Regions from separate parts of the Cellulosimicrobium sp. 22598 genome, predicted to be linked through region 3. Evidence: predicted binding sites of a transcription regulator. Region 3 holds the regulator's gene; each other region holds the start of a gene.
The links. The regulator LexA, encoded in region 3, represses DNA repair genes until DNA is damaged. The targets are predictions, from matches to a motif close to TCGAACANNTGTTCGA.

Region 1 (10,453 bases), on a different contig from region 3:
GCAGCACGAATGCATGAACCCTCCTGTCACGGAGAGACCGTGACCGCGAAGACCAGAGGAGGTGGGTTATCCGCATGCGTCAGTACGAACTGATGATCATCCTCGACCCCGAGATCGAGGAGCGCACCGTCGCCCCGTCGCTCGACAAGTACCTGTCGGTCATCAAGGCCGACGGCGGCTCCGTCGACAAGGTGGACATCTGGGGTCGTCGCCGCCTCGCGTACGACATCAACAAGAAGTCCGAGGGCATCTACGCGGTCGTCGACTTCACGTCGACGTCCGACACCGCCAAGGAGCTGGACCGTCAGCTCGGCCTCAACGAGGTCGTCCTGCGGACCAAGATCCTGCGCACGGACGCTCGCTGACCCTCCCCGCGTCCCCCGTCCGACCGTCCCGCACGGGATGCTCCACGCCGTAGCGCGTGTGGGCGCCGCGTGATGGGATGAGCGACGCGAGAACGTTACGAGCGAGGCGCGCGGCGCCGTCGACGACACAGACGACACACGAAGGAGCTGGCCATGGCAGGTGACACCGTCATCACGGTGATCGGGAACCTCACGGGAGACCCGGAGCTGCGTTTCACCCCCTCGGGTGCGGCGGTGGCCAACTTCACGGTGGCGTCGACGCCGCGGACCTTCGACCGCCAGTCGAACGAGTGGAAGGACGGGGACACCCTGTTCATGCGCTGCTCGATCTGGCGCGAGGCCGCGGAGAACGTCGCGGAGTCGCTGACGAAGGGCATGCGCGTCATCGTGCAGGGCCGCCTCGTCCAGCGCTCGTACGAGACCCGCGAGGGGGAGAAGCGCACCGTCGTCGAGCTGCAGGTGGACGAGATCGGTCCCTCCCTGCGCTACGCCTCCGCGAAGGTCACCCGCGCCCAGCGCTCGGGTGGCGGTGGCGGCGGCTTCGGCGGCGGTGGCGGCTACGGAGGTGGCGCCAACTCCGGCGGCGCCTCCGGCGGCGGATTCAGCTCCGGCGGCGGTCAGCAGCAGAGCGACGACCCGTGGGCCACGGCCGGCCCCGCGTCGTCCGGTGGTTCGTTCTCCGACGAGCCCCCGTTCTGATCGCCCGCCACTCCCAGAACACACACCCGTCCCCGCGGGTGCCGCACCGCTCGCCGGCGCGGACCGCGCGCGGGGATCGCACCTTGTAGAGGAGCAACACCATGGCGAAGCCTGTGGTGCGCAAGCCCAAGAAGAAGTCCAACCCGCTGAAGTCGGCCAAGATCGAGTCGGTCGACTACAAGGACACCGCGCTGCTGCGCAAGTTCATCTCCGACCGCGGCAAGATCCGCGCGCGTCGCGTGACCGGCGTCTCCGTCCAGGAGCAGCGCCAGATCGCCCGTGCGGTGAAGAACGCGCGCGAGATGGCGCTGCTGCCGTACACGTCGACGGCTCGCTGAGCGGGAAGGGAGAGAACTCATGGCCAAGCTGATCCTGACCCACGAGGTCACCGGTCTCGGTGAGCCCGGCGACGTCGTCGAGGTGAAGGACGGGTACGCCCGTAACTTCCTCGTCCCGCGCAAGCTCGCCACGCCGTGGTCCAAGGGCGCCGAGTCGCAGGTGACTGCGATCCGCAAGGCGCGCAAGGCCCGCGAGATCGCGTCGCTCGACGACGCGAAGGCGATCCGCGACTCGCTGCAGTCGAAGCCGGTCGTCGTGCCCGCGAAGGCCGGCGCCGCCGGTCGTCTCTTCGGTGCCGTGACGACGGCGGACATCGCGTCCGCGGTCGCCGCTGCCGAGGGCCCGTCGGTCGACAAGCGCAAGATCGAGATCGGTCAGCCGATCAAGGCGACGGGTGACTACACCGTCTCCGTCCGCCTCCACCCGGAGGTCTCCGCGACCCTCGCGGTGAAGGTCGTCGCTGCCTGATCTGCTGCTGAGCAGTCCTCGAAGGCCCGGTCCCTCCTCGGAGGGGCCGGGCCTCCGTGCTGTTCAGGCCGTGCCGGTGACCATCCAGGCAGTGCCCCGGGCGCGAAGGCCCGTGGTCACGGCGCGAGCCGCCATGAAGACCCCCGCGAAGGCGAGCCACAACCACGCGAGCCCCGCTGCGCCGTCGGGCGCCCACTGCCGGACGGCGAGCGCGAACGGCGCGTAGACCACCAGCGTGAGCATGCCCGCCCAGGCGAGGAACCGGCCGTCCCCGGCGCCGATGAGGACGCCGTCGAGGACGAACACCCAGCCCGCCATGGGCAGGAGCAGCCCGCACACGGCCATGCCGACGGCGACCGCGGCGCGCACGTCCGGGTCCGACGTGAAGAGCAGCGCGAACCACCAGCCGCCCGCGGCCATGACGATCCCGAGGGCGGCGCCTGCCGCGACCCCCCACTGCAGGGTGCGGCGCAGGACGGCCCGGACGCGCGGGACGTCGTCGGCGCCGAGCCCGTGGCCGACGAGCGCCTGGGCGGCGATGGCGAGCGCGTCGAGGGCGAACGCCGCCAGACCCCAGACGGAGTTCACGACCTGGTAGCCCGCGAGCGTCACCTCGCCGAGCCCGGTCGCCACGAAGACGGTGAGGAGGATGGCGAGGCGCAGCGAGAGGGTACGGACGAAGAGCGGCACCCCGGCGCGCGCGTTGGACCAGATGCCGCCGGCCGCGGGGCGCAGGGACGCGCCGTGGCGCCGGGCACCGCGCACGACCACGACGACGAGCACCGCGCCCATGCTGAGCTGCGCGACGGCCGTCCCGATGCCCGAGCCGGCGATCCCGAGACCTGCGCCGTAGACGAGGACGACGTTGAGGACCGCGTTGAAGGTGGCACCACCCGCGGCGACCCACAGGGGCGTCCGCGTGTCCTGCATGCCGCGCAGCACGCCTGTGGAGGCGAGGACGAGGAGCATCCCCGGGAGGCCGAGCGCGGACCAGCGCAGGTAGACGACGGCGTGCTCGGCGACGTCGCCCGTCCCGCCCATCGCTCCGACCGCCCAGGGCGCGGTCGCCCACAGGGCGGCGGCGAGGAGCACGCCGAGCCCGACGGCGAGCCACAGGCCGTCGACGCCCGACTGGAGCGCCTCGCGCGTGTGCCCGGCGCCGATGCGACGGGCGACGGCCGCCGTGGTCGCGTAGGCGAGGAAGACGCACAGCCCGACGAGCGTGACCAGGAGCGTCGAGGCGAGGGAGAGCCCGGCGAGCTGAGCCGTGCCGAGGTGGCCGACGACGGCGCTGTCGACGAGGACGAAGAGCGGCTCCGCGACGAGCGCGCCGAGGGCCGGGACGGCGAGCGCGAGGATCTCGCGGTCGAGCCGGGAACGGGTGCGGCGTCCTGTGGACGACGTCGCCGGGTCGGGTGGCGTCCGGGTGTCGCCGACGTGGCCGGGCGGTGTCCGGCGTGTCGTCGGCGTGTCGTCCGACTTTCTTTCTTCCACACCCCTGAGGGTAGTGACGAGGCTGGTCAGAGGCGGCTCGCGCTGATGTACACAGGGAGATCGTGACGTTGTCCACACGGTTATCCACCGGGTGTGCACAGCGACGGGGACTGTGTCCACAGGTTCGGGGGTCCCTGTCCACCGGGCGTGCACAGGGCCGTTTGCGGGGTGTCGACCAGCGATCTAGTGTCGCGGGGTCGTGCTTGTCGGAGGCGGGAGGCGCGGCCACCGGGACAGTCGTGTGGGTGGCCCGCTGTAGAACACGTGTACGACGAAGGTTTGTCCCGGTCGCGCGGTCCCTCGGTGGGTCGTGACGGGCTCGGGGGAGCGAGGGGCGCATGTCGATCGAGGAGCTCGAGGAGAGCTACGGGGGACCGGGGCCGTCAGGTTTCGACCGGACGCCTCCCCAGGACGTCGCGGCGGAGATGAGCGTGCTCGGCGGCATGCTGCTGTCCAAGGACGCCATCGCCGACGTCATCGAGCAGATCCGTGGCTCCGACTTCTATCGCCCCGCGCACGAGGTCGTCTACGAGGCGATCATCGACCTCTACGGCCGCGGCGAGCCCGCCGACGCCATCACCGTCGTCGCCGAGCTGACCAAGCGCGGCGAGCTCCAGCGCATCGGCGGAGCCCCGTACATCCACGACCTGATGGCCGGCGTCCCGACCGCCGCGAACGCCGGGTACTACGCGCGCATCGTGCGCGAGCGCGCCGTGCTCCGGCGCCTCGTCGAGGCCGGCACGCGCATCGTGCAGCTCGGCTACGCGACCGACGGCGGCGACGTCGACGAGATCGTCAACAACGCCCAGGCCGAGGTCTACGCCGTCACGGAGCGTCGGACCACCGAGGACTACCTCCCGCTCTCGGAGATCCTCGGCCCCACGTTCGACGAGATCGAGGCCGCGCAGGGCCGCGGCGAGGGCATGACCGGCGTCCCGACCGGCTACTCCGACTTCGACCGCCTCACCAACGGCCTGCACCCCGGTCAGATGATCGTCGTCGCGGCGCGACCTGCCATCGGCAAGGCCCTCGCGCTGGACACGCCGCTCCCGACGCCGTCGGGCTGGACGACGATGGGTGACGTCGCCGTCGGTGACCTGATCCTCTCCGCGGACGGGACGCCCACGCGGGTCGTCGCCGCGACCGAGGTCATGGTCGACCGCCCGTGCTATGAGGTCGAGCTCGACGACGGCACGGTGATCGTCGCGGACGCCCAGCATCAGTGGGTGACCTCGACCCGCGCCCAGCGAAGCGCGGTGCGATCCGGCCAGACGCCGGACTCGTCTGTGCGGACGACCGAGGAGCTCGCCGCCACGCTCCGGACGGCGACTGCCGACAAGCGCGCGAACCATTCCATCGTCACCGCGGCGCCGCTCGACCTGCCCGACGCGGACCTCCCGATCCACCCGTACGCACTCGGGGTGTGGCTGGGCGACGGCAGCTCCCGACGTGCCGAGCTCACGTCCGCCGACCCCGAGATCGAGATGCGGCTCGAGGGGCTGGGCTACGTCGCGCGGCCGGACGCGGACGACCTGCTCGCGCTCGGTGTGCCGGGGACCGACCACATCCCGGCGGCGTACCTGCGCGCGAGCGAGGCACAGCGTCGGGACCTTCTGGCGGGTCTGCTCGACACCGACGGCACCGTCATGCCGCAGGGCAGCGTCCAGATCAGCCTGACGAACGAGCGGCTCGCGCGCGAGACGCGTGAGCTCATCCTGTCGCTCGGGTATCGCACGGGTTGGTCGACGAAGACCGTGAAGGGGCGGACCGAGGCGTCGTCGACGGCGTACACGATCACCTTCACGACCGAGGACGACGTGTTTCGGCTGGAGCGCAAGCGTCTCGTCCACAAGGAGCGCCGCCGTCAGGGCACCGCGCGGCTCACGTCACGGTTCGTCGTCGACGTCCGCCGGGTCGAGTCGGTGCCGGTGCGTTGCGTCGAGGTCGACCATCCCTCGCACCTGTATCTGGCAGGACGATCGATGGTGCCGACGCACAACTCCGTGCTCGGTATCAACGTCGCGACTCACGCCGCGGTGCACCACCAGATGGCGTCCGTCATCTTCTCCCTGGAGATGAGCCGCAACGAGATCACCATGCGTCTTCTCGCCGCCGAGGCGCGCGTGCCGCTGACGCGGATGCGGTCCGGGAAGATGGACGAGCAGGACTGGCAGAAGCTCGCGTCGACGATGGGCAAGGTCGCTGAGGCGCCGCTGTTCATCGACGACTCGCCGAACATGTCGCTCATGGAGATCCGGGCGAAGTGCCGCCGCCTCAAGCAGCGCCACGACCTCAAGCTCGTCGTGATCGACTACCTCCAGCTCATGAGCTCGGGCAAGCGCGTCGAGTCGCGCCAGCAGGAGGTCTCGGAATTCTCCCGTGCGCTCAAGCTCCTCGCGAAGGAGCTCGAGGTCCCTGTCATCGCGATCTCGCAGCTGAACCGTGGTCCGGAGCAGCGCGGCGACAAGAAGCCGCAGATGAGCGACCTGCGTGAGTCGGGCTGCCTCACCGAGGACACGAAGATCCTGCGCGCCGACACCGGCGCAGAGACGAGCCTGGGCGAGCTCTTCGCGCTCAACGCCAAGGACGTCCCGGTGTGGGCGCTCAACGACCGGCTCCAGTACGTCCGCCGCCACCTGACGCACGTGTTCCCCACGGGCGTGAAGCCCGTGTTCCGGATGCGACTGGCGTCGGGCAAGGAGATCGAGGCGACGGCGAACCACCCGTTCCTCACCTACGACGGCTGGACCGCGCTCGGCGACCTAGAAGTGGGGTCGCGCATCGGCGTGCCGCGCCACGTCCCCGGCCCGGAACGGAACCTCGAGTGGGACGACCGCAAGGTCGTCATGCTCGCGCACCTCCTGGGCGACGGATCGTTCGTGAAGCGACAGCCGATCCGCTACGCCTCCATCGACGAGCGGAACCTCGCCACCGTCTCCGAGGCGGCAGGTGCCTTCGGGATCACCCCGATCCGCGACGACTACGCCGCGGCCCGAGTCACGACCCTGCGCCTCCCCGCGCCCTACCGGCTCGCCAGGGGTCGCCGGAACCCGATCGCCGAGTGGCTCGACGACATGGGGCTGTTCGGCGCACGCAGCCACGAGAAGTTCATCCCGACGAGCGTCTTCCACCTGCCGAAGCGCCAGATCGCGCTCTTCATCAAGCACATCTGGGCCACGGACGGCTCGGTGACGATCAACAAGAACGGGCGCAGCGGGCGGATCTACTACGCCTCGACGTCGCGCGAGATCGTCGACGGGCTGTCACGCCTCCTGCTGCGCTTCGGCATCTCGACGCGCGTGCGCACGGCGACGCCCAAGGGGTCGTACCGTCCTGGGTACACGCTGGACGTGAGCGGGGTGGACGACCAGCGCCGCTTCCTCCAGGAGATCGGCGTGCACGGAGACCGAGGCGATATCGCCGAGAAGCTGCTGACGATCATCCGCGAGACCAGGGCCAACACGAACGTCGACACCGTTCCGCGTCGGGTCTGGGACGACGTCCGCGACATCCTCGTCGAGCGCGGCATGACGCACCGTGAGTTCGCCGAAGCGATCGGGACACAGTTCTGCGGCAGCGCGCTGTGGAAGAACTCGCCGTCACGGCATCGCCTCGGCAAGATCGCAGCGGTGCTCGAGAGCGAGGAGCTCGAGATCATGGCGGTCAACGACCTCCTGTGGGACGAGGTCGTCTCGATCGAACCCATGGGGGAGAAGCAGGTCTACGACGCCACCGTCCTCGACGAGCACAACTTCGTCGCCAACGGCATCGCCACGCACAACAGCATCGAGCAGGACGCCGACGTCGTGATCCTGCTCCACCGCGAGGACGCCTACGAGAAGGAGTCGCCGCGTGCGGGCGAGGCCGACCTGATCGTCGCCAAGCACCGAAACGGCCCGACCGACACGATCACCGTTGCGTTCCAAGGTCACTACCAGCGCTTCGCCGACATGCAGATGTAGCAACCTCGTCGTCTGTCGACTCGTCGAGATGCGGGCCAGTTCGACCGATTCTTCGTCGAGCACCAGGTGCGAACCGCCGCCCGTGCTACCGCGTCGAGGTCGATGCCGAACCGGCGCCTGAGCGGTGCGCCATGACCGCGGGCGACGTGCCGACCTGTGCGGACGCGCCCTCGGACAACCCACGTCCCCCGCCTGGCGCGACGATGCCGACGACACGGCGTCGATCGATAGGGCCGTCTCCCGTGGTGTCGTTTCGTAAACGTTTGCGTGGCGCTTCTTCGCCCCTCTAGCGTCCGGCGCAGCGTCACGTAAACGATTGCGTGACGTGTCCCGGCGCGCGGTTGCGTCGGGGGCCACACGCTCAAGGGAGAAATGCGATGGCACCACGTAGGACGCACGCGGCGGTGACGGCGGGTGCAGCGGTGACGGCTCTGCTGCTGGCAGCCTGCTCGGGCGGGGACTCGGGGGCCGGGGGCGGAAAGGTGGAGGTCGAGTTCTTCCAGTCGAAGAGCGAGTCGATCGAGGTGGTGGACCGGCTCATCGAGGAGTTCGAGGCCACCCACGAGGGCATCACGGTGACCCAGACGTCGGTGCCCGATGCTCTGACCGTGCTGCAGTCGCGGCTGGCCAAGGGCGACGTGCCGGACGTCATCGGCCTGAACGTGTCCAACCTGAACGACATCGCGACCTCGGGCCTGCTGAAGGACCTCAGCGGTACCGCGGCCGCCGAGGCTGTCGACAACGAGGGGGCTCAGGCCTACGCGGACGAGCTCGGGGTCCCGGACCAGACCGTCGCAGTGCCGTGGGCGGTCAACGCCCAAGTTGTGCTGTACGACGTCGACCAGTTCGCCGAGCTCGGGCTCGAGGTGCCGACGACGTGGGAGGAGTTCCTCGCGACGGCGCAGGCGATCAAGGACGCCGGGTCTGAGCCGTTCACGTTCACGTGGAAGGACTCCTGGACGGCGAAGCTCGTCTTCAACTCGGTGGCCGGTTCGCTGCAGGGCCCTGACTTCTGGTCGCAGCTCCAGGACGGGTCCGCGACCTTCGCCGAATCGCCCGCCTACGCCGAGACCGCCGAGAAGCTCCTCGAGCTCAAGGCGTTCGCGCAGCCCGACCCGTTCGGCACCACGTACGACGCCGGCAACGCAGCCTTCGCCAACGGCGACTCGGTCATGTACGTGCAGGGTACGTGGGCCATCCCCGAGATCCGGGCGACCAACCCGGACAAGAACATCGGGACGTTCGTGCTCCCGGCGGGCGAGACCGCCGAGGACAGCGTGCTCCTGTCCGGCCCGGACTCCGTGATCGCGATCGCCGAGGGATCGAGGAACGCCGATGCCGCGCAGCAGTTCGTCGACTTCCTGCTCGATGCCGACGCCCAGACGACGTTCACCGAGGACCAGTACCTCTTCTCCGTCCGCGGCGACGTCCCCGCGAGCGACGAGGCGCTCGCCTCGCTGAAGACGGACTGGCTCGACGAGGGTCGTACGGCGATGTACCCGGACTCGATGGTCAAGGGCTCGAGCAACATGGCCGCGATCGTCCAGCAGTTCCTGATCGACGAGGACGTGGCGACGTTCCTCGACGCGCTCGATGCCGACTTCGCCGCGAACGGCGTCAAGTAGTCGACCGGTTCCCCGGCCCGGGTCCGCCCCGAGCGGCGAGACGGACCCGGGCCGGGCCGGACGAGAGGTAACGGCATGAGGCAACGCACCAAGGTCTTCTACTGGATGGCGCTACCGGGCGTCCTGCTCTTCTTCGCCTTCCACACGGTCCCTGCCCTGCAGGGCGTCTTCTACAGCTTCACCGACTCGCGCGGCTACGGGGACTGGTCGTTCGTCGGCCTGGAGAACTACGTCGCGCTGTTCTCCGACCCGGTCGTCATCGGGAGCTACAAGTTCACGATCGGTTTCGCGCTGGTGGCGACCGTCCTGGCGAACGTCGTGAGCCTGGTCGTCGCGGTCGGGCTGACGGCGAACATCCGGCTGCGCGGGTTCCTGCGGGGCGTGTTCTTCCTGCCCGCGGTCATGGCCACCTTGGTGGTCGGTTACATCTTCAACTTCCTGTTCGCGAACGCGTTGCCCCCGGTCGGGCGCGCGACGGGCATCGAGGCGTTGTCGACCAACATCCTCGGCAACCCGTCGCTCGCGTGGGTCGGCGTCGTCGTCGTGACGGTCTGGCAGGCGTGCGCCACCACGATCGTCATCTACATGGCCGGCCTGCAGACCGTGCCCGAGGACGTGACCGAGGCCGCGATGCTCGACGGCGCCGGGGCGTGGCAGCGGTTCTGGCGCGTCACGTTCCCGCTCCTGGCACCGTTCTTCACCATCAACATGGTGCTGTCGCTGAAGAACTTCCTCATGGTGTTCGACCAGATCGTGGCCCTGACGGCCGGCGGACCGGGGACGTCGACGATGTCGATCTCCTACCTGATCTACCGCAACGGCTTCACCGGCGGGCAGTTCGCCTACCAGTCCGCGAACGCCGTCATCTACTTCCTCGTCATCGCGCTGCTGTCGATCGTCCAGCTGCGCGCACTGCGCAACCGAGAGGTGAGTGCCTGATGGATACCGCTCGTCGGCGCTCGAACTGGCTCGTCACCGGCCTGCTGCTCGTCGCCTCGCTCGCCGTGCTCGGCCCGCTGTACTTCACGGTCATCACCGCCGTGAAGTCCAAGTCCGACATGGGAGGCAATCTCTGGGCGCCGCCCACCCAGTGGCAGTGGTCCAACTTCACCGAGGCGATCGAGGTGACGAACTTCGGTCAGGCACTGACCAACAGCCTCGTCATCACGCTCGGGGTCGTGCTCCTCGCCGTGCTCACGAACTCCCTCGTGGGGTACGCGATCGCGCGCAACCTGCACCGCCGTTCCTTCAAGGTGATGTTCTTCTACCTGCTCTCGGCGCTGTTCATCCCGTTCCCGATCGTCATGCTCCCGCTCGTGAAGCAGATGAGCGCGCTGGGGCTGGACAACATCGGGGGCTTGATCCTGCTGTACGTGGTGTACAACCTGGCGTTCAACACCCTCTTGTACACGGGGTACATGCAGACGATTCCCGTGGCTCTGGAGGAGGCGGCGATGCTCGACGGCGCCGGCCCCTGGTCGACGTTCTGGCGCGTGATCTT
Region 2 (10,453 bases), on a different contig from region 3:
ACGTCGACCGGTCGCGTGGACGGGTCCGCGGTGCAGACGTCGTCGGCGGTGACCTCCGGCGTGGTGGCCAGCGGCGCGGCGGTCGCCGGCGCGGCGAGGCCGACGGTCGTCAGGGCGAGGGCGGTGAGGGCGAGCAGGGGGATTCCGCGGGGGCGCGCGGGGTGAAGGCGCATGGTGTCGGCTCCAGGTCGAGGGTTCGCTAGCGGCGCTGACTTACTGCCCGCGGACTCCGCCGCCCGTGGTCCGTGCTGTCGTGCTGCTCCACGGGCGTCGGGGAGCGCTGCAGGGTCGAGGCGACCCTAGAGGTTGCGAATGACACCTTCCAAATTACGTCGGGGTGATTTCCTAGAACGACTCCTCCAGTGGTCGCCGACCGTGCACGGAGGGGTCCGTGTGGGTGGGTCGACGTACCGTGGAGGCATGCGTCCCGTGACCGATCTCCAGCGTGCGACCACCCCGTTCGAGGTCATCTCCGAGTACCAGCCGTCGGGCGACCAGCCCACGGCGATCGCTGACCTCGCGCAGCGCATCCGCGCGGGGGAGAAGGACGTCGTGCTCCTCGGCGCCACCGGCACGGGCAAGTCGGCGACGACGGCGTGGCTCATCGAGGAGCTGCAGCGCCCGACGCTGGTCATGGCGCCGAACAAGACGCTCGCCGCGCAGCTCGCGACGGAGTTCCGGGAGCTGCTGCCGCACAACGCGGTCGAGTACTTCGTCTCGTACTACGACTACTACCAGCCCGAGGCGTACATCGCGCAGACGGACACCTACATCGAGAAGGACTCGTCCATCAACGACGAGGTCGAGCGGCTGCGGCACTCCGCCACGAGCTCCCTGCTCACTCGCCGCGACGTCGTCGTGGTCGCCTCCGTGTCGTGCATCTACGGTCTCGGCACGCCGCAGGAGTACGTCGACCGGATGGTCCGGCTCGACGTCGGCATGCAGGTCGAGCGCGACGACCTGCTGCGGCAGTTCGTGACGATGCAGTACACGCGCAACGACATGGCGTTCACGCGCGGGACGTTCCGCGTGCGCGGTGACACGGTCGAGATCATCCCGGTGTACGAGGAGCTCGCGGTCCGCATCGAGTTCTTCGGCGACGAGATCGAGAGCATCCAGACCCTGCACCCGCTCACGGGCGACGTGATCCGGTCCGAGCCGAGCATCCACGTGTTCCCGGCCACGCACTACGTCGCCGGGCCGGAGCGCATGGAGCGCGCGATCTCCTCGATCGAGGCCGAGCTCGCCGAGCGGCTCGACGAGCTCGAGCGGCAGAACAAGCTGCTCGAGGCACAGCGGCTGCGCATGCGTACCACCTACGACATCGAGATGATGCGCCAGATCGGCACCGCGTCCGGGATCGAGAACTACTCGCGGCACATCGACGGCCGCGAGGCAGGCTCGGCGCCGAACACGCTGCTCGACTACTTCCCGGAGGACTTCCTCCTCGTCATCGACGAGTCGCACGTGACCGTGCCGCAGATCGGCGCCATGTTCGAGGGCGACATGTCGCGCAAGCGCAGCCTCGTCGACCACGGGTTCCGGCTGCCGAGCGCGATGGACAACCGGCCGCTGCGCTGGGAGGAGTTCGTCGAGCGCATCGGCCAGACCGTGTACCTGTCGGCGACGCCCGGCGACTACGAGCTCTCGATGGCCGACGGCGTCGTCGAGCAGATCATCCGGCCGACCGGCCTGGTCGACCCGGAGGTGCTCGTCAAGCCCACCACGGGGCAGATCGACGACCTGCTGCACGAGATCCGCGAGCGGGTCGAGCGGAACGAGCGCGTCCTCGTCACGACGCTCACCAAGAAGATGGCGGAAGACCTCACGGACTACCTGCTCGAGAAGGACGTGCGGGTCCGGTACCTGCACTCGGAGGTCGACACGCTGCGGCGCGTGGAGCTCCTGCGCGAGCTGCGCCTCGGCGAGTACGACGTCCTCGTCGGCATCAACCTGCTGCGCGAGGGCCTCGACCTGCCCGAGGTGTCGCTCGTCGCGATCCTCGACGCCGACAAGGAGGGCTTCCTGCGGTCGCCCAAGTCCCTCATCCAGACGATCGGCCGCGCGGCCCGCAACGTCTCGGGCCAGGTGCACATGTACGCGGACAAGATCACGCCGGCGATGGCGGCGGCGATCGAGGAGACCGAGCGGCGCCGCGAGCGGCAGATCGCGTACAACACGGAGCACGGGGTCGATCCGACGCCGCTGCGCAAGCGGATCTCCGACGTGACGGACATGCTCGCGCGCGAGGACGTCGACACGGCCGAGCTGCTCGCGGGCGGGTACCGACAGCCGGGCAAGGGCGCGAAGGGCAGGGCGCCGGTGCCGGGAGCGCCCAAGGAGGGCGCGTCGTCGGGCAACCGGCTCGCCGGCGCGGCGGCGAGCGACCTCGCCGAGCTCATCCAGGAGCTCAGCGACCAGATGCACGCGGCCGCGGGCGAGCTGCAGTTCGAGCTCGCCGCCCGGCTGCGCGACGAGATCTCGGGGCTCAAGAAGGAGCTGCGGCAGATGCAGGCCGCGACGGCCTGACGCGGAGGCCCGGACGGTCGTCGGGCGCGCTCTGCCTCCAGCGACCTGCCCGGGACCGAGCGGTCGGCCGGGGCCGAGGAACATCTCGCCCGCTCGTCAGGTTGTCCCGTGCAGAGGGGCGATGGCCTATGCTGGCTCCTCGTTGAAGGGGAGTATTCCTCCGCGGTGATGTCGTCATCACGGCCGGCGCAGTCGTCGGCCCGGTGTCACCGGTCCCACTACCACCAGCCCGCGTCCCGTGCGGGTGCGGGTGGCGGTGCGTGGCGGAAGAGACCTTCGGTACACAGTGCTCCCCACGTACCGGAGGAATCTTCATGGATGTGCCCGTCTGGGTCTGGCTCGTCACCGTCGGCGTGATCCTCGCGATGCTCGCCGTCGACTACGTGGGGCACGTGCGCACGCCCCACGCCCCGAGCCTGCGCGAGGCCACGTGGTGGTCCGCGGGCTACGTCGCCGTCGCGGTGGCCTTCGGCGGCATCGTCTGGGCCGTCTGGGGCTCGACGTACGGCGGCGAGTACTTCGCCGGCTACATCACCGAGAAGAGCCTGTCAGTCGACAACCTCTTCGTGTTCGTCCTCATCATGACGAGCTTCCGCGTCCCGCGGCTCTACCAGCAGAAGGTGCTGCTCATCGGCATCACGATCGCGCTGGTCCTGCGGACGATCTTCATCTTCCTCGGCGCGGCCCTCATCGAGAACTTCAGCTGGGTCTTCTACGTCTTCGGCGCGTTCCTGCTGTACACCGCGTGGACGCAGGTCAAGGCCGGCTCCGGCCACGACGAGGAGTTCCACGAGAACGGCGCGCTGCGGCTGACCCGCCGCCTGTTCCCGACGACGGAGACGTACGTCGAGGACAAGATGACGACGAGGATCGACGGGAAGCGCTACATCACCCCGATGCTCATCGTGATGATTGCGATCGGCAGCGCGGACCTGCTCTTCGCGGTCGACTCGATCCCCGCGATCTTCGGCCTCACGCAGGAGACCTTCCTCGTGTTCGCCGCCAACGCGTTCTCGCTGCTCGGCCTGCGCCAGCTCTACTTCCTCATCGACGGCCTTCTCGACCGCCTCGTCTACCTCGCGTACGGCCTCGCGGCGATCCTCGGCTTCATCGGCGTCAAGCTGCTCATCCACGCGCTGCACAAGAACGAGGTGCCGTTCATCAACGGCGGTGAGCACATCACCGCCGTCCCGGAGATCTCGACGGCGCTGTCGCTCGGGTTCATCGTCGTCGTGCTCACGATCACCACGGTCGCGAGCCTCGCCAAGGACCGCGCCGACCGTCGGCGCTCCGTCGAGAGCTCGGAGGGCTCACGCTGATGGTTCACGAGCTTCCCGTCTGGTTCGAGTGGGCGTCGCTCTCGGCGCTCGCGGTGCTGCTCCTCGTCGACCTGTTCGTCGTGGGGCGCCGCCCGCACGTCCCCTCGATGCGCGAGAGCGCGCTGTGGGTCGGCTTCTACGTCGCGCTCGCCCTCGTCTTCGGGGCGATCGTGGGCGCGGTCGGCGGGGCGGCACCGGCCGGGGAGTTCTACGCGGGCTGGCTCACGGAGTACAGCCTCTCCGTGGACAACCTCTTCGTGTTCGTCATCATCATGGCGAGGTTCGCGGTCCCGCGGGACCAGCAGCAGCGCGTGCTGATGGTCGGCATCATCGTCGCGCTCGTCCTGCGCGGGGCGTTCATCCTCGCGGGTGCGGCGATCATCGCCCAGTTCGTGTGGGTGTTCTACCTGTTCGGCGCGTTCCTCATCTACACGGCCGTCAAGCTCGTGGCCGGCGGGGACGAGCCCGAGGAGTACCACGAGAACCGCGCCGTCCGGGCCCTGCGGCGGGTCCTGCCGCTGGGCACGCAGTACGACGGCGGCCGGCTGCGCACGGTCGAGGACGGCAAGCGGGTCTTCACGCCGCTGGTCATCGTGTTCCTCGCGATCGGCAGCACCGACCTGCTCTTCGCGTTCGACTCGATCCCCGCGATCTTCGGGCTCACCCAGGACCCGTTCATCGTCTTCACGACGAACGTCTTCGCGCTGATGGGCCTGCGCCAGCTCTACTTCCTCCTGGGCGGCCTGCTCGAGCGCCTCGTCTACCTGCCGATCGGTCTGGCGGTGATCCTCGGGTTCATCGGCGTGAAGCTGATCCTCGAGGCGCTGCACGAGAACACGCTGCCGTTCATCAACGGCGGGGAGCACCTCGACGCCGTCCCGACGGTCCCGATCTGGCTGTCGCTGGTCGTGATCATCGGCGCGCTCGCCGTCACGACGGTCGCGAGCCTCCTGCGCACGCGGGCGCTGCACGCCCAGGACGACTCCGAGGTGGCCGCGACGCGCGGCGCTGCCGCCGTCGTGGAGGACGCGGTCCAGGAGCCCGAGGGGGAGTCGGTGGACGGGGGCGCGCCGGTCGGCGAGACACCGCCGTGGGGCACGGGCCCGCAGGACGGCACCGGGCGATAGCGCGTGCCCGACGAGCCGCGGAGCGAGACGGTGCCGGCCCGGACCGACGGGTCCCGCGGTGCCCGCCTGGCCCGGCACGCGGCGGTCAGCACGGCGCTGTCGCTGCACAGCGACCGCCGGCTCCGCGAGCTCGTGGACGCCGCCCCGCGGGTCGGTGCGGGCATCGGTGGCGAGACGTCGTCGCTCGACGTCGACGGCATACCGGTGTTCGTCAAGCGGGTGCGCCTGAGCGACCTCGAGCGCCGGGCGGACAACGTCCGCTCCACGGCGAACCTGTTCGACCTCCCCACCTTCTGCCACTACGGGGTCGGCACCATCGGCGCCCCGGGCTTCGGTGCCTGGCGGGAGCTGGCCGTGCACGTCATGACGACGGGCTGGGTGATCGTCGGGGAGCACGAGGGCTTTCCCCTGATGCACCACTGGCGAGTGCTGCCCGACGGGGGCCGGCCCCTGCCCGACGAGCTGGCCGACGTCGAGCGCGCCGTCGAGTACTGGGGCGGCGGCACGGCGGTGCGCCGCCGGATCGAGGCCCTGCGGGACTCCTCGGCGAGCATCGTGCTGTTCCTGGAACACGTCCCGCAGACGCTGCACGACTGGCTCGGCGTCCAGGTCGGGGCCGGCGGCGAGACCGCCGAGCGGGCCTGTGCGCTCGTGGAGGACGGGCTGCGCGACGGGATCGCGTTCATGAGGTCACGTGGCCTGCTGCACTTCGACGCGCACTTCGAGAACGTCCTGACCGACGGCGAGCGGCTCTACTTCGCCGACTTCGGCCTCGCCATCTCCTCGGGTTTCGACCTCTCGCCCGAGGAGGTCGACTTCGTCGCCGCGCACCAGGACTACGACGACTGCTACGGCGTCACGCACCTGGTGAGCTGGCTGGCCGTCGCCCTGTTCGGGTGCGGGCCCGAGGAACGCCGTGCGCTGGTGCGCTCCTGGGCTCAGGGCAGCCCGCCGACCGACGTCCCGGCGGGGGTCGCCGCGACGCTGGTGCGACACGCCCCGGTCGCGGCGGTGGTGGGGGACTTCTACCGCGCGTTCCAGCGGGAGAGCCGTGCGACGCCGTACCCCTGGGAGGCGGTCGACCGGCTCGGTCGCGCCGACCGCGGGCCCGGCCGGGCCGGCGCTCGGTAGACCGACCCCGAAGACGGCTCGCCGTCACGCAGGCGGGATCGCTCCGGGCGGGCCGTGCCTCGTCAGGCGCGGTCGGCCCAGTCGCCGATGACCGGGGCCCACGGGCGCACCGTGCGTTCGGCGACGAGGCCGGCGCGTCCGAACGGGTCCTCGTCGAGGACCGCGGCGACGGCGTCGGGCGTCTCTCCGTCGAGGACGAGCAGCGCCCCGGCGGGAGCACCCTCGTGCGCGGGCAGCGGGCCGGACGCCAGGAGCGTGCCCCGGGCGTAGAGGTCGCCCAGGAAGGCGCGGTGCTCCGGACGCAGGGCGTCGAGCTCGGGGGCGCGGTCGGCGTAGACGTAGGTGACGGCGTGGATCGGCATGCCGTGAGTGAACCAGACCCGCCCGACGGCGCGCGGTCGGGGTCCGCGCCTCGGTCGTCACCGCGGTGGCGACCCGGGCTGGTCAGCCCTCCGCTACCAGCCGCGCTCGCGCCACTCGTCGAGGTGCGGTCGCTCGGCGCCGAGGGTCGTGTCTGCGCCGTGGCCGGGGTAGACCCACGTCGCGTCGTCGTACCGGTCGAAGACGCGCTCCGTGACGTCCGCGAGGAGCCGCTCGAAGCGCGCGGGGTCGTGCCCCGTGCTCCCGACCCCGCCCGGGAACAGCGAGTCGCCCGTGAACAGGTGCACCCGGCCCGCGACGGCCTCCGGCGCGCGCACCTCGGCGGGCTCGCGATAGGCGAGCGCGACCGAACCCGGCATGTGGCCCCGCAGCGCGACGACCTCGAGCACGACGTCCCCGGCGCGGACGAGGTCCCCGTGGCGGAGGCGCCGCACCACGTGCACGTCGGCGGCCTCCGCGACGGCGTCGGCGTCGGGACCACCGACGGCCGTCGTCGCCCCCGTGACGGCGACGATCGACGCGAGGGCGCGCAGGTGGTCCGGGTGGCGGTGCGTCGTGACGACGACGTCGAGGCGCGCGGTCGGCGACCCCTCGCGGACGAGCGCGAGGACGTCGTCGGGCGCGTCGGCCGCGTCGATCAGGACCTGGGCGCCCGTGCGCCGGCACGTGAGGAGGTAGACGTCGTTCGCGAGCGGCCCGACGGCGAGCTTGCGGATCTCGATCTCGTCGAGACGGCGCACGTCGGCGGGCCCGCCCACCACGACCTGTCCCGTGTACGTCATGCGGTCAGTCTGCCTCGCCCGCCGGGCGCGGGCGGGACACGGCGAGCGTTCGTCGGAGGACGCGCGAAGGTGACGTCGAACACCTGTGCGAATGTGGGTGGTCGGTCGTACGATGCTGCGGTGAGCAATCGCCTCGTCATCTCCGGTGCCCGCGAGCACAACCTCCGCAACGTCGACCTCGACCTCCCGCGGGACAAGCTCATCGTCTTCACGGGGCTCTCCGGCTCGGGCAAGTCCTCGCTCGCGTTCGACACCATCTTCGCGGAGGGGCAGCGCCGCTACGTCGAGTCGCTGTCCGCGTACGCGCGCCAGTTCCTCGGGCAGATGGACAAGCCCGACGTCGACTTCATCGAGGGCCTGTCGCCCGCGGTGTCGATCGACCAGAAGTCCACGAACCGCAACCCGCGCTCGACCGTCGGCACGATCACCGAGGTCTACGACTACCTCCGCCTGCTCTTCTCGCGCGCCGGGACGCAGCACTGCCCCGTGTGCGGCGAGCGCGTGACCGCGCAGACCCCGCAGCAGATCGTGGACCGGCTCCTCGAGCTGCCGGAGGGCACGCGGTACCAGGTGCTCGCGCCGGTGGTGCGCGGGCGCAAGGGCGAGTACTCCGAGCTCTTCAAGGAGCTCCAGACCAAGGGCTTCGCGCGCGCCCGCGTCGACGGCGAGGTACGCACGCTCACCGACGTCCCGGCGCTCGAGAAGAAGCTCAAGCACGACATCGAGGTCGTCGTCGACCGCCTCGTGGCACGCGAGGGCGTGCAGCGCCGGCTCACCGACTCGGTCGAGACCGCGCTCGGGCTCGCGGGCGGGCTCGTCGTCGTCGAGCTCGTCGACGCCGACGCGGACGACCCGGCGCGCGAGCGCCGCTTCTCCGAGAAGCGCGCGTGCCCCAACGACCACGAGCTCGCGCTGGACGAGATCGAGCCGCGCACGTTCTCCTTCAACGCGCCCTACGGCGCGTGCCCCGAGTGCACGGGCATCGGCTTCCGCCTCGAGGTCGACCCCGACCTCGTGGTGCCGGACGTCGAGAAGTCGCTGAGCGAGGGCGCGGTCGCGCCGTGGGCGCAGATCTCCTCGGAGTACTTCGAGCGGGTGCTCACGGCGCTCGCGGACGACCTCGGGTTCTCCATGGACACGCCGTGGCGGGCGCTGCCCGAGCGCGCGAAGAAGGCGGTCCTGCACGGGCAGAACCACCAGGTCCACGTCCGGTACAAGAACCGCTGGGGCCGCGAGCGGCAGTACTCGACCGGGTTCGAGGGCGTCATCACGTTCCTCGAGCGCCGGCACACCGAGACCGAGTCGGACTGGTCCAAGGAGAAGTACGAGGCCTTCATGCGCGAGGTCCCGTGCCCGGTGTGCCGGGGTGCGCGCCTCAAGCCCGAGGTCCTCGCCGTCAAGGTCGGCGGCAAGTCGATCTGGGACGTGTGCCGTCTCCCGCTGCGCGAGGCCGCGGTGTTCCTCGGCTCGCTCGAGCTCGGCGCGCGCGAGCGCGCCATCGCGACGGAGGTCCTCAAGGAGATCGACGCGCGCCTCGGGTTCCTGCTCGACGTCGGCCTCGACTACCTCTCGCTCGAGCGACCGGCCGCGACGCTCTCCGGCGGCGAGGCGCAGCGCATCCGGCTCGCGACGCAGATCGGCTCGGGCCTGGTCGGCGTCCTCTACGTCCTCGACGAGCCGAGCATCGGCCTGCACCAGCGCGACAACCGCCGGCTCATCGAGACGCTCACGCGCCTGCGCGACCTCGGGAACACGCTCATCGTCGTCGAGCACGACGAGGACACCATCCGCACCGCGGACTGGGTCGTCGACATCGGCCCGGGCGCGGGCGAGCACGGCGGACGCGTCGTGCACTCGGGCGACTACGCGGGTCTGCTGGAGGCGCCGGAGTCGGTCACGGGCGCCTACCTCGCGGGCCGTCGCAGCATCCCGCTCCCGGCCGAGCGTCGCCCGACCGACCCGGGCCGTCAGGTCACGGTCGTGGGCGCGCGCGAGCACAACCTCACGGGCATCGACGTGAGCTTCCCGCTCGGGACGCTCACCGCCGTGACGGGGGTGTCGGGGTCGGGCAAGTCGACGCTCGTGAACTCGATCCTCTACACGGTCCTCGCCAACGAGCTCAACGGCGCGCGTCAGGTCGCGGGCCGGCACACGCGCGTCACGGGCCTGGACCACCTCGACAAGGTCGTGCACGTGGACCAGGGGCCGATCGGGCGCACGCCGCGGTCGAACCCGGCGACGTACACGGGGGTGTGGGACCACGTGCGCAAGCTGTTCGCGGAGACCACCGAGGCCAAGGTGCGCGGGTACACGCCGGGCCGCTTCTCGTTCAACGTCAAGGGCGGCCGCTGCGAGGCGTGCTCGGGCGACGGCACGCTGAAGATCGAGATGAACTTCCTCCCGGACGTCTACGTGCCGTGCGAGGTCTGCCACGGCGCGCGCTACAACCGCGAGACGCTCGAGGTGCACTTCAAGGGCAAGACGGTGGCCGACGTCCTCGACATGCCGATCGAGGAGGCGTCGGAGTTCTTCGCGGCCGTCCCGGCGATCTCGCGGCACCTCAAGACGCTCGTCGAGGTCGGCCTCGGGTACGTCCGCCTCGGGCAGCCCGCCCCGACGCTCTCGGGTGGCGAGGCGCAGCGCGTGAAGCTCGCGAGCGAGCTTCAGAAGCGCTCGACCGGGCGCACGATCTACGTGCTCGACGAGCCGACGACGGGCCTGCACTTCGAGGACATCCGCAAGCTGCTCGGCGTGCTGCAGTCGCTCGTCGACAAGGGCAACAGCGTCCTCGTCATCGAGCACAACCTCGACGTCATCAAGAGCGCCGACTGGGTCGTCGACATGGGCCCGGAGGGTGGTTCGGGGGGCGGCAAGGTCGTGGCGCAGGGCACGCCCGAGCAGGTCGCGCGCGTCGAGGCGAGCCACACCGGCCGCTTCCTCGCGGAGATCCTCGACCAGCACGACCCCGTGCCGGTCGGTGCGCCGACGAAGCCCGGTGCGGCGCCGGCGCCCGCCGCGAAGGGAGCCAAGGGTCGTTCGGCCAAGACCCGCCGGGCGACCGACGAGGGCACGACCCGCCCGCGCCGCAAGGCGTCCGCGGCCTAGCCGAGAGCCGACGCGGTGCGCCGGCGTGCTGCCCTGGCGTGACCCCGCGGCGACGCGTCCTCGACGCGCCGCCGCGGGT
Region 3 (10,453 bases):
GCGACCGCGTCGAGCTCGCCGGGCCCGCCGAGCTCGTCTACTCGGGCGAGGTCGACCTCGCGTCGTTCCTGCCGGCACCGGCCGCGCCGGCGCCCGAGCGCGCCGCCGACGGCGAGACGTCGCCCGGACCTGACGAGCCCGCCGCCGTCGAGGTGCCTGCGCCCGCGGACGGTCGCGCGCCCGAGACGGCCGGGACGGACCGCGCCTCCGCCTGACCGCCGGGCTCAGGCCGGGGCCACGACCTCCAGCACCCGGAAGCCCTTCGCGCTCGCGGCGCGCTCGACGACCGCGCCCGGCAGCAGGGGCGGCAGCGCCTCGGCGAGCCACCGCTGGAGCGAGTCCGACCCGAGGTTGCGCTGCACGACGAGGTGCGCGCTCGCGCCCGGCGCGAGGCGCGGGAGCCAGTGCAGCAGCATCGCGTGGAGGACGTCCTTGCCGACGCGGATCGGCGGGTTCGACCACAGCGCGGCGAACGCGACGTCGTCGGGCACGTCGTCGGGGACGACCGCGCGGACGTTCGACAGGCCGAGCCGCTCCGCGTTGCGCCGCACGAGATCGAGCGCGCGCTCGTTGACGTCGACGGCCCACACGGTCGCGGCCGGGGCCTCCAGGGCCATCGTCAGGGCGACCGGGCCCCAGCCGCAGCCGAGGTCGAGGACGTGCGCCGCGTCGCCGTCGGACCCGTCGTCCGCGCGGGCGGACCGGGCCGCCACGACGTCGTCGAGCGGTGGGGTGGTGCGCAGCAGGACCTGCGTGCCGAGGTCGAGGCGGCCGGGGGAGAAGACGCCGGACGCGACCTCGACCTCGACGTCCCGGCCCGCGAGCCGCACGGAGATCGTGCGGCGCTCGGCGGCGGACGCCGGCTTCGCGGTGAAGTAGTGGTCCTGCGTGCCGTCGTGCGCGGGGTCGACGGCGGGGTCCTGGTCCTCGGTCACGTCGGCCGATCCTACGCGGGCGGGCGCGCGGACGAGGGCGGCCGGGCGCGTCCGCGCGGCCTCACCCGCTTATCCGCTGGCCCCGGGACGATTTCCCGTGCCACGCTTGTTGTGCCAACCGGGCGCACGCGCGCCCCTCCCCGACGAAAGGCGGCACATGAGCGCTACCCCGGCTAACACACCGGCGAACCCCACCCCGGCTCAGGACGAGCCGACCGGCGCGACGCGGGACATCGCGAGCGACGTCGTGGCGCGGGTGCTCGCTCGGGCCGGGACGGCGCGCGCCGAGGGCGGCACGGTCCACGCACGGCACGACGGCGAGCAGCTCGAGCTCGAGGAGCGCAGCGCGCTGCGCCGCGTGGTCGGTCTGTCGACCGAGCTCGAGGACGTCACCGAGGTCGAGTACCGGCAGCTGCGCCTCGAGAAGGTCGTGCTCGTCGGGCTGTGGAGCCCCGGCTCCGACCCGCGCGAGGACGGTGCGCCCACGTCCGCGGAGGAGGCCGAGATCTCGCTGCGCGAGCTCGCGGCCCTCGCCGAGACGGCGGGCTCCCAGGTGCTCGACGGCGTCATCCAGCGCCGCGCGAAGCCCGACCCCGGCACGTACCTCGGCTCCGGCAAGGCCGCGGAGCTCGCGGACGTCGTGGCGGCCAGCGGCGCGGACACCGTCGTGATCGACGGCGAGCTCGCGCCCTCCCAGCGGCGCGCGCTCGAGGACATCGTCAAGGTCAAGGTGATCGACCGGACCGCCCTGATCCTCGACATCTTCGCCCAGCACGCCAAGTCCCGGGAGGGCAAGGCGCAGGTCGAGCTAGCCCAGCTCGAGTACCTCCTCCCGCGCCTGCGCGGGTGGGGCGAGTCGATGTCCCGGCAGGCCGGTGGCCAGGTCGGCGGGGCGGGCGCGGGCATGGGCTCGCGTGGTCCGGGTGAGACGAAGATCGAGCTGGACCGCCGCCGCATCCGCAACCGCATGGCCAAGCTGCGCCGGGAGATCCAGGCGATGGCCCCGGGCCGCGAGACCAAGCGCGCGTCGCGCAAGCGGCACGCGATCCCGTCCGTCGCGATCGCGGGCTACACGAACGCGGGCAAGTCGAGCCTGCTCAACGCCATCACGGGTGCGGGCGTGCTCGTCGAGAACGCCCTGTTCGCGACGCTCGACCCCACGGTGCGCCGCACGCGCACCGAGGACGGTCGCGTGTACACGCTCGCCGACACCGTCGGGTTCGTGCGTGCCCTGCCGCACCAGCTCGTCGAGGCGTTCCGGTCGACGCTCGAGGAGGTCGGCGACGCCGACCTGCTGCTCCACGTCGTGGACGCCTCGCACCCCGACCCCGAGGGGCAGATCGCCGCGGTGCGCCACGTCCTGGCCGACATCCCGGGCGTGGAGGACGTGCCCGAGGTGATCGTGCTCAACAAGGCGGACGTCGCGGACCCCGAGACGATCGCGCGGATCCGGCTGCGCGAGCGGCGCACGGTGGTGGTCTCGGCGCACACGGGCGAGGGGATCGAGCACCTGCGCGAGCTCATCGCGCACGAGCTCCCGCGCCCGGACGTGGAGATCGACGTCGTCGTGCCCTACCACCGCGGCGACCTCGTGCACCGCGTGCACACCGAGGGCGAGATCGACCACGAGGAGCACACGCCCGAGGGCACGCTCCTGCGCGGACGCGTCGCCCAGGCGCTCGCGACCGAGCTCGTCGGAGCCTCGGCCCAGGGCTGAGCGGCCCGCGCCGGACCCCGGCTCGACGCTCTCCGCGACCCCGTGCGGCACCCGCCGCACGGGGTCGCGGCGTGTCCGCCACCGTCGTCCACAGGGCCGCCGCCCCGTGGGCGACCGACCGTAGACTCGGCAGGTGCCCCCCTCCACGCGACCCGCCCCCGACCGCGTCGACGCCGGAGGGCCGCGGACCCCGGCCGGCACCGCGGGAGGCGACGTGCCCGACGTCGACGCGCTGCTCGACGTCGCCGTCACGCGGCTGGGCGGCGCGCGGCGCGACGGCCAGCACGCGATGGCGCGCGCGGTCACCGACGCGATCGAGGGGTCGGAGCACCTCGTGGTGCAGGCGGGGACGGGCACGGGCAAGTCGCTCGGGTACCTCGTGCCGGCCGTGCGGCACGCGGTGGCGACCGACGAGCGGGTGATCGTCTCGACGGCGACCCTCGCGCTGCAGCGCCAGGTCATCACGCGCGACCTCCCGCTGGTGGCCGACGCCGTGGCGGACCGCCTCCCGCGCCCCGTCACCATCGCGCTCCTCAAGGGCTGGCACAACTACCTGTGCGTCCACAAGATCGCGGGCGGGTACCCGGCCGACGAACCGACGCTGTTCGACCTGCCGGGCGAGTCCGCGGGCGCCGCCGACCACCCCGCCGCGCGCGGCGGGACCAGCGCCGCGGCGCTCGGCGAGCAGGTCGTGCGCCTGCGCGAGTGGGCCGAGGAGACGTCGACCGGGGACCGGGACGACCTCGTGCCCGGCGTGAGCGACAAGGCGTGGCGGCAGGTCTCGGTCACCGCCCTCGAGTGCCTGGGCCAGCGGTGCCCTCTGCTCGCGGAGTGCTTCCCCGAGAAGGCGCGCGCGACGGCCCGCGAGGCCGACGTCGTCGTGACCAACCACGCGATGCTCGGCATCGCCGCGATGGGGTCGCCCGGGGTGCTGCCCGAGCACGACGTGCTCGTCGTCGACGAGGCGCACGAGCTCGCCGACCGCGTGACGGCGGCCGCGACGGTCGACCTGTCGGTACCGGCGATCGAGAGCGCGGCACGCCTCGCGCGGCGGCACGGCGGCGTGACCACGGACGCGCTCGACGCGGCGTCGGCGGCGTTCGGGACGGTCGTCGGGTCGCTGCCCGCCGAGCGGTTCCCCGACGGCCTGCCCGACGGCGCGCGCTCGGCGGTCGCCGCGGTGCGCGACGCCGCGCGGGAGGTCCTCTCGACGCTCAAGCCCGAGACCGGGGTGACCAAGCCGGCCCAGCCCGACTCCGGGCTGAAGATGGCGCAGTCGACGATGCTGCAGCTCTTCGAGGTCGCCGAGCGCATGGCCGCGGACCCGACCGGGCACGACGTGCTCTGGTGCTCGCGCCCCGGCGAGGGCGGCTGGTCGGCCGACCGGTTCGGGGAGGGCGCGAGCCGCCTGCACGCCGCCCCCCTGGGCGTCGCGGGCCTCATCCGTACGCACCTGCTCGCCGAGCGGACCGGGGTGTTCACGTCCGCGACGCTCGCGCTCGGCGGCAGCTTCGACGCCGTCGCGCGCACCTTCGGGCTCGGGGGCGGTGGCGAGGGCGGCGACGCCGACGGACCACGGTGGCGCGGCCTCGACGTCGGCAGCCCGTTCGACTACGCGCGGCAGGGCATCCTCTACGTCGCCAAGGCCCTCCCGACGCCGGGCCGTGAGGCCTCCACGGAGCACCAGCTCGACGAGATCGCGGCCCTCGTCGAGGCCGCGGGCGGGCGCACGCTCGGCCTGTTCTCGTCGCGCCGTGCGGCGGTCGCCGCGGCGGAGGCGATGCGCGAGCGGCTCGACGTGCCGATCCTGTGCCAGGGCGACGACCAGCTCCCGACGCTCGTGCGCGAGTTCGCCGACGACCCGGCCACCTGCCTGTTCGGCACGCTGTCGCTCTGGCAGGGCGTCGACGTGCCCGGGCCGTCGTGCCAGCTCGTGCTCATCGACCGGATCCCGTTCCCCCGTCCGGACGACCCGGTGAAGTCGGCCCGGGCGCGGGCGGTCGAGGCGGCGGGCGGCAACGGCTTCATGCAGGTCTCCGCGACGCACGCCGCCCTCCTGCTCGCGCAGGGCGCCGGCCGGCTCGTCCGGTCCACCACGGATCGAGGCGTGGTCGCGGTCCTCGACCCGCGTCTCGTGACCGCGCGCTACGGCACGTTCCTCACGCGGTCCATGCCGGGGTTCTGGCAGACGACCGACCGCGACGTCGCCACCGGTGCGCTCCGGCGCCTCGCCGCCCTAGGCTGAGTCCTTTCCGCGGTCTTCACGATTCCAGCGACTTCACGGAGGCGACATGACGACGAGCACGTCCCCGCAGGGCACGGGCGACGCGAGCACGGGTGGGCCCGGAGGGGGAGCGCGGACGACCAAGCTGGCGATCGTCGGCGCGGGTGCGGTCGGGTCGACCCTGGCGTACGCGGCCCTCATGCGCGGGGCCGCGCGCACCGTGGCGCTCCTGGACGTGAACCGGGCGAAGGTCGACGCGGAGGTGGCGGACCTCCAGCACGGCATCCAGTTCATGCCGATGGCCCGGGTCGAGGGGTCGGACGACGTCGCGGTGTGCGCGGGGGCCGACGTGGTCGTCGTGACGGCCGGGGCGAAGCAGAAGCCGGGCCAGACGCGGCTCGACCTCGCCGAGGGCACGATCGGCCTCATGCGGACGATCCTGCCGGGTCTCGTGGAGGTCGCCCCGGACGCGGTCTACGTCATGGTGACCAACCCCGTCGACATCGTCACCTACGCGGCGCTCAAGTTCTCCGGGCTGCCGCCGTCGCAGCTCTTCGGCAGCGGGACCGTCCTCGACTCCTCGCGGCTGCGCTTCCTCGTGGCCCAGCACTGCGGCGTCGCGGTGCAGAACGTCCACGCGTACATCGCCGGCGAGCACGGCGACAGCGAGATCCCGCTGTGGAGCTCGGCGACCATCGGCGGCGTCCCGCTCCTCGAGTGGCCGGGCCTGGGCGGTCGCGGTCCGCTCACGGCGGACGTGCGCGACGACATCGCGCGCGAGGTCGTGCAGTCGGCCTACCGGATCATCGAGGGCAAGGGGGCGACGAACTACGCCGTGGGGCTCGCGGGCACGCGCATCATCGAGGCCGTGCTCGACGACGAGCACCGCATCCTGCCCGTCTCGACGCTGCTCGACGGCGCGTACGGGCTCGACGACGTGTGCCTCTCGCTGCCGACGCTCGTCGACCGGCGCGGCGCCACCGAGCGGGTCGAGGTCCCGCTGTCCGACGCGGAGCTCGCCGGGCTGCGCTCGTCCGCCGAGTCGCTGCACGCCGTCGCCCGGCGCTTCGGTCTCTGACCGACCGGTTCGCCGGCGGGTCCGGAACGGCGTGAGAGCCGGGTGGTCGACGACCACCCGGCTCTCGGCGCTTCCGCCCTCGAGGTACCGGCGCCCGCCTCGTCCGCCCCGCGAGGGACCGCTCGGGAGGGTGCGGCGACGGACGGTCCGTGCGGCTCAGAGGCTGCGCAGCACGGAGACGACGCGGCCGAGGACCTGGGCGTCGTCGCCAGGGATCGGGTCGTACGCGGCGTTGTGCGGCATGAGCCAGACGCGACCGTCCGCGCGGCGCAGGGACTTCACCGTGGCCTCGCCGTCGATCATCGCCGCGACGATCTCGCCGTTCTCCGCGACGGGCTGGCGGCGGACGACGACCCAGTCGCCGTCGCAGATCGCGGCGTCGACCATCGAGTCGCCCTGCACCCGCAGGAGGAAGAGCTCGCCCTCGCCGACGAGCTGGCGAGGCAGCGGGAAGACGTCCTCGACGACCTGCTCCGCGAGGATCGGGCCGCCGGCGGCGATGCGGCCGACGACCGGGACGTAGGACGGAGCCGGGTGCGCCTCGTCGTACGCGGGCTCGGGCGCGGAGCCCGCTGCCGTGAGCGGGGTGGCGCGGCGCGCGTCGTCCGGCTGGACGACCTCGATCGCGCGGGGGCGGTTCGGGTCGCGACGCAGGAAGCCCTTGCGCTCGAGAGTCGTGAGCTGGTGCTTCACCGACGACGGGCTCGTCAGGCCCACGGCCTCGCCGATCTCTCGCATGCTCGGCGGGTAGCCGCGCTGCTCGACGCACGCGCGGATGGTCTCGAGCACGAGGCGCTGGCGCGGCGTGAGCCCGTCACCCCCCGCCGACCCGTCCGGGAGCTCCCGCACCTCGGCGAGCCCCCGTGCCCTGTCCGTGCCTCGTCCCGCCATGGTCGCTCCGCCTTCGTCCGTCGCGGCCGCCGACGCCTCCCGGGCGTGCGGCCTCCCCTCCCCGGGGCGTGCGCTCCGGGACCTCGGTCGCCCCTCCGGGTCCGAGCGGACATGTCCGGCGAACCGACCTGACCCCAGGCTAGGGGAGGTTGCGACACGAATCAAACACCTGTTCGAGCATGTCTCGACTCTGTCGGTCGTTCGTGATAGACCTTCGTACAGGTGTTCTACGTACACGTGTTCGACCGACCCGGTCGGCGCGGAGGCGAAGGGCTCGCGGCGTCCGATCGACCGGGGAAGGCGATCGGGCCCGCGGGCCGGGACGGAGCAGGCATGGATGCGATGGCGATCTCGACGGTCGGGCCCCTCGGCCCTGCGGGCGGGGCGACGGGGCGTGCGGAGGAGCGGCCGCTGCGGCTCACGCGCCGGGGCCGCGTGGTCCTCGTGCTCCTGGCCGCCGCGGTCCTGCTGCTGGCCGCGCGGGTGGGCGTCGCCGTCGCGAGCGGCCCGGGCGAGCCCGTGGAGGTCCGGGTGCACGTCGTGAGCTCGGGGGAGACGCTGTGGGAGCTCGCGCAGGGGGTGGCGGCGCCGGGAGAGGACCTGCGCGACGTCGTGAGCGGGCTCGCCGAGCTCAACGGGCTCTCGTCCTCGGGCCTCCAGGCCGGCCAGAAGATCCTCCTCCCGGCGTCCGCCTGAGGCCGGCTGGGCGCCCTCGGTGCGGACGCGAGAGCGCGCTGTGACGCAGGACACGGGCGAAACCGGTCCCCGTGCGGTGCGCAGGGGTTGCGGCATCATTTAGGTCGCCCTAAGTTAGTGTCACCTCACAACGCCGGCTGGGGGGCTGGGCGGACGAGGTGAGGAGCGCGCGGTCCACCGCGACTCCTGTGCACGTCGCCGCGCGTGAGGCGAGTCACGCGCGAGATGGGGACGGGGGCGTCCCGACGGGGGCGGTCGACCACGGCCGCCCCCGTTCTGCCGTCCACGAGCCCCGGTGCAGCCGTCTGCGCGCCGACGACGCGGCGGGCGCGAGCGGCCGGCGTCGGAGGCGTGTTGCACGGTCCCGCCGCGACGGCATACGTTCGTCGCGCCGACCTGTCGGCGCGAACCCCGCGGAGGAGCCCGCCATGCACTGCCCGTTCTGCCGCCACGCGGACTCCCGCGTCGTCGACTCGCGCACCTCGGACGACGGCGCGTCGATCCGTCGGCGCCGCCAGTGCCCCGAGTGCAACCGCCGCTTCACGACGATCGAGACCGCGAGCCTGTCCGTGGTCAAGCGCTCCGGCGTCACGGAGCCCTTCTCGCGCGAGAAGATCGTCAACGGCGTGCGCAAGGCCTGCCAGGGGCGACCCGTCAACGAGGACGACCTCGCGGTGCTCGCGCAGCGCGTCGAGGAGACCATCCGGGCGAGCGGCAGCGCCGAGCTCGACGCGTACGAGATCGGGCTCGCGATCCTCGGGCCGCTGCGCGAGCTCGACGAGGTCGCCTACCTGCGCTTCGCGAGCGTCTACCAGGCGTTCGACTCGCTCGAGGACTTCGAGAGCGCGATCACGTCGCTGCGCGTCGAGCGCGAGGAGCGCGAGACGGCCGCGGCCCGGGCCGAGGAGGGCTCGAGCGGCACCGCTCCGGGGGCGGACGTTCGCGGGGAGGTCGCACCGCACGCCTGAGGCCGCACGCGCGAGGGCACGTCGCGGCCCCGGCAGGGGTCCCGCGTCGTCGGCGCGCGTCCGGCGGGCCTACAGGTCGCTGGACCGCGACGCCCAGATGTTGATGCCGGTGTCCGCGGGCAGCGCGTCGACGGCAGCGAGCTCCTCGGCGGAGAGCGCCGGCGCGTCGAGCGCGGCGAGGTTCTCGTCGAGCTGCCGGGTCGAGCTCGCGCCGAGCAGCACGGACGTGACGCGCTCGTCCCGCATCGCCCAGAGGATCGCCGTCGTGGCGAGGCTGCGCCCGTGGGCGCGGGCGAGGTCGTCGAGCCGGCGGACGTGGTCGAGGTTCGCCTCCGAGAGGAACGCCGGTCGGAGCGGCCCCCCGCGCGCCGCGCGCGAGTCGTCCGGAACCCCGCGCAGGTACCGGTCGGTGAGCATCCCCTGGGCGAGCGGCGAGAAGGCGACGACCCCGAGCCCCGCGGCGCCCGCGACGTCGAGCACGGACGCGCCCGCGGGGTCGTGCGGGTCGGGCTCCTCGACCCACCGGTTGAGCATCGAGTACGACACCTGCGTCACGACGAGGTCGACGCCCACCTGCTCCGCGACCCGGAGCGCCTCCCGGGTGCGACGCGCCGAGTAGGACGAGATGCCCGCGTACCGCGCGCGACCCGAACGGACCGCGGTGGCGAGCGCACCGACCGTCTCCTCGAGCGGCGTCGTCGGGTCGAAGCGGTGGGAGTAGAAGATGTCGACGTGGTCGAGCCCGAGGCGACGCAGCGAGGCGTCGAGCGAGGAGAGCAGGTACTTGCGCGAGCCGCCCTCGCCGTAGGGGCCGGGCCCCATGCGGTAGCCGGCCTTGGTCGTCACGACGAGCTCGTCGCGCACCGTCCGCAGCTCGCGCGCGAGGAGGTGCCCCAGGGACTCCTCGGCCGCTCCGCCCGGCGGGCCGTAGTTGTTCGCGAGATCGAGGTGGGTCACGCCGCGGTCGACCGCGTGCAGCACGATCTCGCGCTGCGTCGCCCGCGGGTCGGCGTCGCCGAAGTTCTGCCACAGGCCCAGCGACACCGCCGGCAGCGCCAGCCCGGACCGACCGAGACGGCGGTGCGGCAGCGGGGCCCGGTCCGGGGACGGGGGAGCGGCGGAGGCGGAGGAGTCGGTCGGCACGCGGCCGACGCTACCCGACACCGTCCGGCCGTCCGTCGGAGACCGGCCGACCGGCGGACAAATCAGGTGGCGTCCGGCGACGCGGTGCGGGAGGCTGGCGAGGTGCCCGCACCGTCGGGCCGACCGCAGTGCACGACCGAGTTCCCCCATCGACGAGGAGACCGCCATGGCGTCCGACCAGCAGCGATCCGCTGCAGACACCGCACCGACCGACGAGGCCAAGGCGAAGTTCCGGGAGGCGCTCGACCGGAAGAACGCGGCGCGCCACCGCACGGCCGACGGCGAGTCCAACACCGGGTCGGTGCACGGGTCCGAGACCGTGGGGCCGGTCCAGCGCACGTTCCGCCGCAAGTCCGGCTGACGGCCGCCTCCGGCTCAGCGTTCGTCGTCGTCCGGTCGCCCCGTCGGGGGCGGCCGGACGACGTGCGTCGGCGACCCTGACGGGGAAGTGTGGCTAGGCCTCCGATCGGGCGAAGCGTCGCCCCGTCACCTCACGGACCTCGATGACGACCCATTCCTCGGTCGGGACGTCCACGACGGGGACGAGGGGTGCGGCGTCCTCCTGGACGGCGTCGACCTCGTGCTCGCTGCGCGGCCGGTGCGCGGTGCCGCGGGCGACGACGCTCCACGCCCCGTCGTCGTCCACGTGGTCCCACTCGAGAGCGACGCGTTCGTTGGTCGCCAGGGTCGCGAGCTTGGTCCCGGGGACGGTGCGGAACGCGAGCGTGCGCTCGTGCGCCCGCACCGTGACGGGGTAGATGTCCGGCTCGCCCCGCACGCTCACGGCGAGGCGTGCGACGT

Region 1: the regulator LexA is predicted to act here: its motif matches at 3,622-3,637, upstream of ACTJIY_RS09650 (replicative DNA helicase).
Region 2: the regulator LexA is predicted to act here: its motif matches at 7,345-7,360, upstream of uvrA (excinuclease ABC subunit UvrA).

Annotation. Positions count from the first base shown of each region.
Region 1 covers NZ_JBQEMZ010000007.1:130,841-141,293, forward strand. Annotated here, with positions in the region: gene rpsF (30S ribosomal protein S6) at 75-365, shown strand; gene ACTJIY_RS09630 (single-stranded DNA-binding protein) at 519-1,064, shown strand; gene rpsR (30S ribosomal protein S18) at 1,166-1,402, shown strand; gene rplI (50S ribosomal protein L9) at 1,422-1,871, shown strand; gene ACTJIY_RS09645 (MATE family efflux transporter) at 1,935-3,230, opposite strand; gene ACTJIY_RS09650 (replicative DNA helicase) at 3,704-7,327, shown strand; gene ACTJIY_RS09655 (ABC transporter substrate-binding protein) at 7,705-8,952, shown strand; gene ACTJIY_RS09660 (carbohydrate ABC transporter permease) at 9,028-9,891, shown strand; gene ACTJIY_RS09665 (carbohydrate ABC transporter permease) at 9,891-10,453, shown strand, end outside.
Region 2 covers NZ_JBQEMZ010000001.1:178,615-189,067, forward strand. Annotated here, with positions in the region: gene ACTJIY_RS00765 (choice-of-anchor A family protein) at 1-173, opposite strand, end outside; gene uvrB (excinuclease ABC subunit UvrB) at 421-2,529, shown strand; gene ACTJIY_RS00775 (TerC family protein) at 2,844-3,848, shown strand; gene ACTJIY_RS00780 (TerC family protein) at 3,848-4,975, shown strand; gene ACTJIY_RS00785 (protein kinase family protein) at 4,979-6,106, shown strand; gene ACTJIY_RS00790 (YciI family protein) at 6,169-6,468, opposite strand; gene ACTJIY_RS00795 (MBL fold metallo-hydrolase) at 6,562-7,269, opposite strand; gene uvrA (excinuclease ABC subunit UvrA) at 7,390-10,374, shown strand.
Region 3 covers NZ_JBQEMZ010000006.1:90,068-100,520, reverse strand. Annotated here, with positions in the region: gene dapF (diaminopimelate epimerase) at 1-215, shown strand, start outside; gene ACTJIY_RS08345 (class I SAM-dependent methyltransferase) at 225-935, opposite strand; gene hflX (GTPase HflX) at 1,093-2,652, shown strand; gene ACTJIY_RS08335 (ATP-dependent DNA helicase) at 2,786-4,897, shown strand; gene ACTJIY_RS08330 (L-lactate dehydrogenase) at 4,944-5,954, shown strand; gene lexA (transcriptional repressor LexA) at 6,111-6,845, opposite strand; gene ACTJIY_RS08320 (LysM peptidoglycan-binding domain-containing protein) at 7,179-7,541, shown strand; gene nrdR (transcriptional regulator NrdR) at 7,970-8,509, shown strand; gene ACTJIY_RS08310 (aldo/keto reductase) at 8,579-9,652, opposite strand; gene ACTJIY_RS08305 (DUF5302 domain-containing protein) at 9,819-10,013, shown strand; gene ACTJIY_RS08300 (pyridoxamine 5'-phosphate oxidase family protein) at 10,107-10,453, opposite strand, start outside.